Regions from separate parts of the Clostridium moutaii genome, predicted to be linked through region 1. Evidence: riboswitches for the same ligand, from Rfam matches in the RefSeq annotation. Region 1 holds a riboswitch; each other region holds the start of a gene.

What was found. Region 1 has a riboswitch for S-adenosylmethionine ahead of AB8U03_RS14865 (YbaK/EbsC family protein). Riboswitches for the same ligand answer to the same signal wherever they lie in the genome.
Region 2: linked by a shared signal. The riboswitch ahead of AB8U03_RS02735 (homocysteine S-methyltransferase family protein) and the one ahead of AB8U03_RS14865 (YbaK/EbsC family protein) in region 1 are both predicted to bind S-adenosylmethionine.
Region 3: linked by a shared signal. The riboswitch ahead of AB8U03_RS09480 (pyridoxal phosphate-dependent aminotransferase) and the one ahead of AB8U03_RS14865 (YbaK/EbsC family protein) in region 1 are both predicted to bind S-adenosylmethionine.

The regions. Positions count from the first base shown of each region.
Region 1 is NZ_JBGEWD010000019.1:6,327-9,614, reverse strand. Features, by position in the region: gene AB8U03_RS14870 (phosphoenolpyruvate carboxykinase (ATP)) at 1-1,366, shown strand, start outside; SAM riboswitch class I at 1,446-1,547, shown strand; gene AB8U03_RS14865 (YbaK/EbsC family protein) at 1,622-2,083, shown strand; gene AB8U03_RS14860 (TMEM165/GDT1 family protein) at 2,447-3,148, shown strand; gene AB8U03_RS14855 (flavin reductase family protein) at 3,217-3,288, opposite strand, start outside.
Region 2 is NZ_JBGEWD010000001.1:538,497-541,784, reverse strand. Features, by position in the region: gene AB8U03_RS02740 (O-acetylhomoserine aminocarboxypropyltransferase/cysteine synthase family protein) at 1-835, opposite strand, end outside; SAM riboswitch class I at 956-1,075, opposite strand; SAM riboswitch class I at 1,220-1,315, shown strand; gene AB8U03_RS02735 (homocysteine S-methyltransferase family protein) at 1,731-3,288, shown strand, end outside.
Region 3 is NZ_JBGEWD010000008.1:2,538-5,825, reverse strand. Features, by position in the region: gene AB8U03_RS09485 (GntR family transcriptional regulator) at 1-264, opposite strand, end outside; gene AB8U03_RS09480 (pyridoxal phosphate-dependent aminotransferase) at 549-1,724, opposite strand; SAM riboswitch class I at 1,865-1,965, opposite strand; gene AB8U03_RS09475 (DegV family protein) at 2,017-2,877, opposite strand; gene AB8U03_RS09470 (hypothetical protein) at 3,051-3,288, shown strand, end outside.

The DNA of each region.
Region 1 (3,288 bases):
AAATAATAAAATTGGGGACGGGCTTGAAAATGTAAGTTTTATAGAAGCCAATAATGAATTTTCACAATTGATATTGGATACTTATAGAAAGATAGAGGAAAGTGTACTGGGATATAAACCTCAGGTGTACAGGCAACTTCCTGCTGGTGGAAATGCCGGGTTAATATTGAATAATATAGCATGGCCTTGCCCGGAAGATTATAGATGCCTTAACCAGATACCCTTTATTCAATCTATAATATTAGATCCTCCTTTTATAATTTATCCGAGGAAAAATAAAAGAGATGGATTTTTTAGCGAATGTGAATCCAATCCTCTAATAGGGTGCTCTTTAAATCCAAATCACTGGTTTTGTTACCCGGCAAAGGTGGGAAACCTTTTGGCATATATATATTTTCACAGGGATTTTATGGCCCATGGGGTTACGTTGTGTAATTTATTTGAAATGGCAAGTGAAGAAGAATATAGAGGAAAGAAGCCGGATATAATTTATGTGTTTGGGGCTAGAGATAATTGTGAGAATATAAAGACTATTTTTTATGATGATGCAGAAAACAATATAATGCTTGGATATATAAATTATAGTGAAGATATAGATTATTTTGGTTATATGAAGAAAATGACATTGACTCTTCATAATCTTATAATGATAAAGAGAGGATATTTACCAATACATGGAGCTATGGTAAATATAGTAACAAAGGATAATAAGGTAGCTAACATAATTATAATGGGAGACAGTGGTGCAGGAAAATCAGAAAGCCTGGAGGCATTTAGGGAATTGGGAGAAGAGTATATAAGTGATATGACTGTAGTTTTTGATGATATGGGTACGGTTAAAATTGAAGAAGGTAATAAACCATTGGCTTATGGTACTGAGATAGGAGCTTTTGTGAGGCTAGACGACTTGGATACGGGATATGCATTTAGACAGATAGATAGAAGTATATTTATGAACCCTGACAAGATAAATGCCAGGCTGGTCATTCCAGTTGCCAGTTATACGGAGATTACAAAGGGATATCCTATAGATTTATTTTTATATGCAAACAATTATGAAGATGGTGATGAACTGGAATTTTTTAAATCTACAGATGAAGCTATAGAAGTGTTTAGGGCCGGAAAGAGAATTGCCAAGGGAACGACTACTGAAAAAGGACTTGTGGGTACTTATTTTGCCAATCCATTTGGACCCGTGCAAAAGGAAGAGGAAACAGATAAAATACTGCGCAGATATCTGGATGAGTTTTTTAAGTCAGGTATAAAAGTTGGTCAGCTTAGAACTTGTTTAGGTATAAGCGGCAAAGAAAAGGAAGGGCCTAAAAAGGCTGCTTTAAAATTATTAGAAGAAATAAAGAATCTGTAAAAAATATTGTGATTTATCAAAAACATAAGTTGACAAAAAGTTAATGTTTTGATATCCTTTATTTAATTAAATATTATAATTCTTATCGCGAGAGACTGAGGGACTGGCCCTATGACGTCCAGCAACCTAAAATTATATTTTAAGGTGCTAATTCCAGCAGGTAATACCTGGAAGATAAGATATAGAAGTACGCAAATCTTCTTATAGCTTATCTATAAGAAGATTTTTTATTAAAAAAAATTGGAGGAATTGAAGATGAGTGTAGAAAGTGTAGTTAATTATTTTTTAGATAGGGGTATTGAGAATCCGGTATTTAAGCTTCCACATAGTGGTGCCACGGTACAGCAGGCTGCAGAAACCATACATACAGATCCCAAATATATAGCAAAAACATTGGCATTTAAGCTTAAAAATGAGGATATAGTAATAGTTATGAGGGGTGATTTAAGAGTTAGCAACAAAAAATTTAAAAACTTTTTTAAAACCAAGGCAAAGATGCTGGATCACGATGAAGTATTGGAAGTCACAGGTCATCCTGTAGGAGGTCTATGTCCTTTTGGGTTAAAAAATCCTATTAAAGTATATTTAGATGAATCTATAAGGGATTTTCAATACGTATACCCTGCCGCTGGTTCAAGGGAATTTGCTCTTAAAATAGAGCCTGAAACAATTAGCAATTTAGTTAATGGACAGTGGATAGATGTTTGTGAAAGTTGAATGAATTTAGGGTAAGTATGATATGTGCTCTAAACAGATTGACAGGCAGGATTAAAATTTTATATTGCTTATGTGTAGATTATATGGTAAAATTAATGTCATTAAAGAAAAATAAAAACTTGAATGTTAAAAGGGAGTAACTGCCTATATTGGTGATAAAGTCAACATACTGACCTTTGGGTCTGGCTTTGTCGTGGCTGATTTCAGTCAAGCGAGACTTTTAACACAATGGTTCTATCATTGTGCTATAAAGTCTTTTTTAGTGTGATTATTTATGCTAAAAAAGATTTTAAGCAGGATAGAAATTCACTGTGTTAGAAGCCTTTTTATTTTTATATATAAATTTTAAAAGGAGGTTACTAAATGACAATAATTATTAAAGCATTATTACTTGTAGTTGTGGCAGAAATGGGTGATAAAACTCAACTGCTTGCTATGGCTATGGCTGGTAAGTACAAAGTAAAACAAGTATTGATGGGGGTGCTTGTTGCTACAATTTTCAATCATGCTCTTGCAGTAGCAGCGGGAAGTTATCTGAATTCCATTATACCAATGAACATAGTAAAAATTGTAGCTGCAGTATTATTTCTAATCTTTGGACTTTGGACATTAAGAGGAGATAAAATTGATGAAGTGGATGAAAAAAAGAATAAATTTGGTCCAGTTGTTACAGTAGCAATAGCTTTTTTCCTAGCAGAAATGGGTGATAAAACTCAACTTATGACAATAACAATATCTGCACAAAGTAATCAACCAATATTTATATTAATGGGAACTACAATAGGCATGTTAATTGCTGATGGTATAGGTATTATAGGCGGGGCATGGATGTGCAAGCATATCCCGGAAATATACATAAAATGGATAGCAGGAATTATATTTATATTCTTTGGATCAGTTACTATTTACAACGCTGTTTCTTTCTGGTCACCTGTATATATAATTTTATACATACTAATACTTATGGTATTAATATATTTATTCGGTGTTAAATTCTCACATCATAGTCAGGTCTGTAATATAGCTTTGCCGAATAAAAATGATCCAAAAGATAAATTAATTTAATACTTATCTAGCTGCCGCAATTATAAATGCCGGTGCATTATTATTTTCCAAAGCTGAAATAAAAGCCCTTATCTCGGGGCTTTATTTTTCTTTCTAATTGAATAACCAAAAGAACCAAGTGATTTTGAATTCAAACTATA
Region 2 (3,288 bases), on a different contig from region 1:
GAGGACTTAGTGTTGCACCGGTATTTCTCAAAAGCTGTACTCTGGCTTTTATAGCAAATGCTACAGGGCCTTGATCCGCATATACCAATCCGTTATAGCTCTCATCAGGTGTGGTGAAATCAGGAAATTTACCACTCGCCCTCCAGTCAAATTTTCCTCCGTCTACTATAATTCCGCCTATTGTAGTTCCATGTCCACCTATGAATTTAGTTGCAGAATGGACAACTACATCTGCTCCATATTCTATAGGTCTTACAAGGTATGGTGTTCCAAAAGTATTATCTATAATAAGAGGTATTTTATTTTCATGAGCTATGTTTGCCACAGCTTCTATATCCAAAACATTTATCCTTGGATTTCCTATGGTCTCAGCATAAACTGCTTTTGTTTTATCTGTAATTGCTTTTCTGATGTTTTCAGGATCATCAGGATCCACAAATGTTACATCAATTCCCAATTTCTTTAAAGTTACTGAAAATAATTCATATGTGCCACCATAAAGTGTGCTGGCGGAAACTATATTATCTCCTGCATTTGCTACGTTTAATATAGAATATAATATTGCTGCAAGCCCTGACGCAGTAGCAAGTCCTGCACTGCCTCCTTCAAGAGCTGCCACCCTCTGCTCAAATACATCTTCTGTAGGATTCATTATTCTGCCATAAACATTTCCTGGCTTTTTAAGCTGGAAAAAGTCAGCAGCTTCATCTGCATCTTTAAAAACAAAGGATGTTGTCTGATAAATTGGCACTGCCCTTGCTCCTGTAGTTGGATCTGGTACCTGACCTGCATGTACCTGTAATGTTTCAAAACTTAATTTTCTTTCTTCACTCATTTTTTACTTCCTCCTCATATTTCTTTTAATATATTAAATATTCTGGACGAAACTTCTATATAATTTGGCAAAATAAAAAGTCTTCTTGCAGATGAGATACAAGAAGACTTTTCTTCATGCTCCTCATCTTTCAGGTTATATATACATATATACCTGCTGGAATTAGCACCGTTGAATGAAAATGATCATTCAGGTTGCCGGGCATCATAGGGCCAGTCCCTCAGCCGCTCTGGATAAGAAGTTCCGTATTCGATTGAGAAAATGATAACAGATAACAAGGTAACTTGTCAATAGAAAAATGAAAAAAATTTTTAAATTTTAAGAATAAAAATAAAGGTCAAAGGAATATTGACAATTTGTATTTAAAGTATTAATATTAGAATATTCTTATCAAGAGAGATGGAGGGACAGGCCCTATGAAATCCGACAACCGGCAATTATGTATCGGTGTCAATTCCTGCAGAATAAAATAAATGGGGTTCTAATGTTTGAATACGAAAAATTTTTTCTGAACATTAAAGCTTGTTATCTACAATATAGATTCTTTATACTGTTATTTTGAAAAATTTTAGTATTGGAATAAATGTGTTGTAGAGTGAATTCTGAAAGATAAGAAAAGATTAACTTTTTATGAAATTGAAAGTTGCTTTTCTTATGGAGGGGCAATTTTTTTTATATATTTTTATAATAGTGCAATTGATTAAGGAGTGTCAGAATTTACTGAAAAAAATTTGTGTATATGTTAATTTATATATATTATATAAAGAGAGAGATAAATTAGGCTCAAGTCTAAAAATATATTATATAAAGCTTAAATTAGCTAATATTTATACAATTTTAACAGTTGTTGAAATATAGTGATAATGTGAATTGTATTTGAGGAAGGGTGAAATAAATGAGTTTTAAAAGTTTATTAAATAAGTTTGATAAAAAATTTATTTTTTTTGATGGAGCTATGGGAACAATGCTTCAAAAATATGGACTTCAGGTGGGTCAGCTACCAGAAGTGTTTAATGTGACAAATCCTGAAACAATAAAAAAAATACATAGACAATATCTACAAGCAGGATCGGATATTATAATAGCCAATACTTTTGGAGCCAATGAACTTAAATACAATTTTTCCAGTTATACTATAAAAGATGTTATTACAGCTGGAGTAAAAATTGCAAAGGAAGAGGCTGGAGATAAATTGGTAGCTCTTGATATAGGGCCTACCGGACAAATTATGGAACCTACAGGAAGCTTGAGCTTTCAGAGTGCATATAAATTGTTTAAAAATCAAGTCGTTATAGGGGAAAAAGCTGGAGCGGATATAATTTTAATAGAAACTATGTCTGATTTATATGAGGCGAAAGCAGCTGTTCTTGCAGCAAAAGAAAATAGCTCTCTGCCAATATTTTGTACAATGACCTTTCAGCAGGATGGTAGAACACTTATGGGAACGGATCCTAAAACCATGGTGTTTACACTTGAAGCTTTAGGAGTGGATGTTCTTGGAGTGAACTGCTCACTAGGTCCAGGAGAACTTCAAGGTATTGTAGATGAAATATTAAAATATGCATCTATACCTGTTATGGTACAGCCTAATGCAGGTTTGCCCAGATATGACGGCAAAAATACAATTTATGATATAACCCCTGAAGAGTTTTCAAAAAACATATTGCTTATGGCTAAAAAAGGAGTTAGGATTTTTGGAGGATGTTGCGGTACAAATCCGGAATTTATAAAGACAATTATAGGTGAACTGAAAGATGTACTTCCAAGGGAAGTAAGAGAGAAAAATTATACTGCAGTTTGTTCATCTACTGATACTGTTTTTCTGGGAAATGAAATAAAAATTATTGGAGAGAGGATAAACCCTACAGGCCAGGAGACCTATAAGAAAGAATTAAGAGAGGGTAAGGTCAATTATATAAAGAAAGAAGCCATGGCTCAAAAGAGTGAAGGAGCTCATATATTGGGGTTAAATGTAGGACTTCCTGAAATTGATGAAGTTAAGATGATGGAAAAGGCAATAAAGGCAGTACAACAGGTGATACAATTGCCGGTTAATATAGATAGTCCTAATTCAAAGGTTTTAGAAGCCGGAGCCAGGATATATAATGGAAAACCCATAATAAATTCGGTTAATGGAAGAAAAAAGTCAATGGAAGAGGTATTTCCCATAGTAAAAAAATATGGAGGATGTGTAGTAGCACTTACTATAGATGAAGAAGGAATACCGGATAGTGCAGAAGGTAGAGTTAAAATTGCAGAAAAAATAATTAAAACTGCGGCCTGTTATGGAATCAGTAAAAAAGACATAATAGTTGACTGTCTTACACTTACTGTATCGGCACAACAAAAGGAAGTTATGGAGACTATAAAAGCTGTAAAACTTGTGAAAGAAAAATTTGGAGTAAAAACTATTTTGGGAGTAAGCAATATATCCTATGGACTTCCCAGAAGGT
Region 3 (3,288 bases), on a different contig from region 1:
ATCAAAATCTTCCGTACTTTCAGGAAGTGTTTCGCTTACTACGGCTCCTTTCCTTCTGTCTATATTCAAGTAGCCATCTGACTTTAATTCATTGTAAGCTTTATTTACCGTATGAAGGTTTATTCCGATATCCTCCGCCAGCTGTCTTACAGAAGGAAGACTTTCTCCCAATTTTAGATTTCCCAGGGCTATTCCTTCTATAATTTGTCTTCTGAGCTGTTCATATATAGGTACTTCTGACTCAAAATCTATTTTAATTATCATAACTGCCCTCCTATTCTATCTGTTATATATAATATATAACAGATAGAATAATAGTGCAATAATTTTTAATATATTATTTTAAAATCAGCTTATCAAAATGCCATTAAGTAGATGTTTTAAAAAATAAGTTTAAAGAAAAAAGACAATTGGGAATCTGACCCCGGATTGTCTTTAACTTTATACTTTAAACTCTGAACTTTAATCTTTGTTCTCTGAACTTTGAATTGTGCATTGTCCGCTGTCAATTGTAAATCATCAATTGTGAATTGTGAATTATCAATTGCTTATCCCTCTCTATAAAATCCAGCTTTTTCCCTGAGTGTTTTCAGTTTTTCAATAGACCTTAAAAGAGTGTCATCCTTTTTTGCAAAATGCAGTCTTATTAAATAATTTATATCCTCCTTAAAGAAGCTTGAGCCAGGCACCGCACCTATTCCCACATCTTTTGCAAGCCACTCACAGAATTTCAAATCATCCTTTACATTAAACTCTGAAACATCTATGAGAACATAATAGGCTCCCTGTGGTTTGACATATTTAAGTCCTGCCTCGCTTAATCCCTGAAGAAACAAGTCCCTCTTTTTAGTATATAAATTTTTCAGCCAATCATAGTATTCCATAGGCAATTTAAGTCCGGCTACAACTGCTTCCTGAAGCGGCGCCGCCGCCCCAACCGTAAGAAAATCATGTACTTTCCTTACATTTTCTATGACTCTCTCATCACCTATGACATAACCTATCCGCCATCCGGTTATAGAATAAGTCTTGGAAAAAGAGCTGCAGCTTAAAGTCCTGTTGAACATACCTGGAAGTGAAGCAAAATAAACGTGTTTATGCGGATCCATCACAATATGCTCATATACTTCATCAGTTATTACAAAAGAATCGTATTTTTCTGCCAGGCCGGCTATGAATTTCAATTCCTCATAAGTAAACACCTTACCCGATGGATTGGATGGATTGCACAGTATAAGAGCCTTCGGCTTTTGCTTAAAAGCATTTTCGAGTTCAACCCTGTTAAAAGAAAAATCAGGCGGGTAAAGGGGTACATATATAGGCTCCGCTCCGCTTAATATTGCATCTGCCGCATAATTTTCATAAAAAGGAGAAAATACTATTACCTTATCTCCGGAATCACATACAGTCATAACAGAGGCCATCATCGCTTCCGTACTTCCACAGGTAACTGCAATTTGAGTTTCAGGATCTATATCAAGTCCCATAAATCTGGATTGTTTTTCTGCAAGAGCTTCTCTCAGGTTTTGTGCACCCCAGGTAATTGCATATTGATGAGGCCCTTTATCCGCTGCTATTTTAAGTGCTTCTCTTATTTCTTTAGGTGGATCAAAGTCCGGAAAACCCTGGGATAAATTAATTGCTCCATATTTATTCGATATTCTGGTCATTCTTCTTATAACCGAGTCAGTAAAATTAACTAGTTTTTTACTTAATTGAGGCATACAAACACATCCTTTCAAATAATTCCATAGTCAAGTGATTCTTTTAGGTCCAGACGGAGCCTGCTCATAAGGATGGGATAAATATCCGTAAACAAATAAAAGTCTGGGGAAACACCTCAGACTTAAAATTGCAAAATACATTCTCATCTTTCAGCTTCCGCTGCAGGATTTGGCACCACTATACAATGTACTGGTTGCCGGGTTTCAAAGGGCCTGTTCCCTCCACCTCTCTTGATAAGTTCAAGATTTATATTTATTGTTTTATTAATTATAACTATTTACATTTATTAAGTCAATGGCTATAATTTTGTTCTTTATAACATATTCCCACAGTTCCAGGTCCGGAATAAACTCCTACTATAGGACTTATCTGTCCTATCATATATGTATTTTCTACATTGGGCAATTTGGAAATTCTATTATAGACATTTTCAGCATCTTCCTGCGCATTGCCATGAACTATATATACATCGCAGGGAGATTTACTCAAAAACTGCCTGCCTATATCTATCATCTTACTTAAGGATTTCTTTCTGCCTCTTACTTTGTCATAGGTAAAACATACTCCCTGATTATCATCAAAATATACTATGGGTTTTATATCCAATACTTCACCTATGGTACCGGATATTTTTCCTATGCGCCCGCCCTTTCTGGCATACTCAAGTGTTCCAAAAACAAAAAGGAAGTGCATTTTACTTTTTATTTTTGGTATATCATCTACAATTTCATTAAAGCTCCTGCCCTGTTCAATGAGATTTCCACATTCCTTTAAAATAATTCCCTCTCCAAGGGAAGTTGACTTGGAATCATAAATATATGTAACTAATTTTTTATGCCTTTGGCTTACCATTTTCAATGCATTATATGTGCCTGAAAGCCCGCTGGAAATCGCCACGGCTATTACATGGGTATAATTTTCTTTTTCCAACTTATCAAAAACCTTTTCCATATCCTCTATTGAGGGCAGGGAGGACTTTGAAATTTCAATGTTCATATTATCATATACTTCTTTTGGAGTAATCTCAATCTTATCTATGTATTCCCTGTTTTTGTATATAATTCTAAAAGGTAAAATACTTATATTATACTTTTTTATGGTTTCACAATCTATATCACAAGCAGAGTCTGTCAAAAGTGCAATTTTTTCCATAAAGTTCCTCCTTTTACTCCTACTTAACTTAAATTATATCATACTAAAGGGAAAATATTCAAATTCTAAATAAGAGATAAGCTTTTAAGGCTATTTTAAGCTTCATCCTGGAAAATATATATATGACAATTATACAACTATACTAAATTTCATGAAAGGAGTTTTAGAACAGTATGGAAAGAATACTTTCAAAAAAAGGTCTATTTAAGATAATTCTGATTTTTTTGGCACTGTTATCTCTGTTTTTATGCCTTTACAGTATAAAACATTATAAATTCAACACACCATCCAAAAATATAACAGGGCAATTTAATCAGTTCAATGGTCATATGGCAAATAGGGACAGAAACCAAAATTCAACCGGTCAAAGGAATAATGGAAACATTCCAAGTGGAAACTGGAAATCATCTG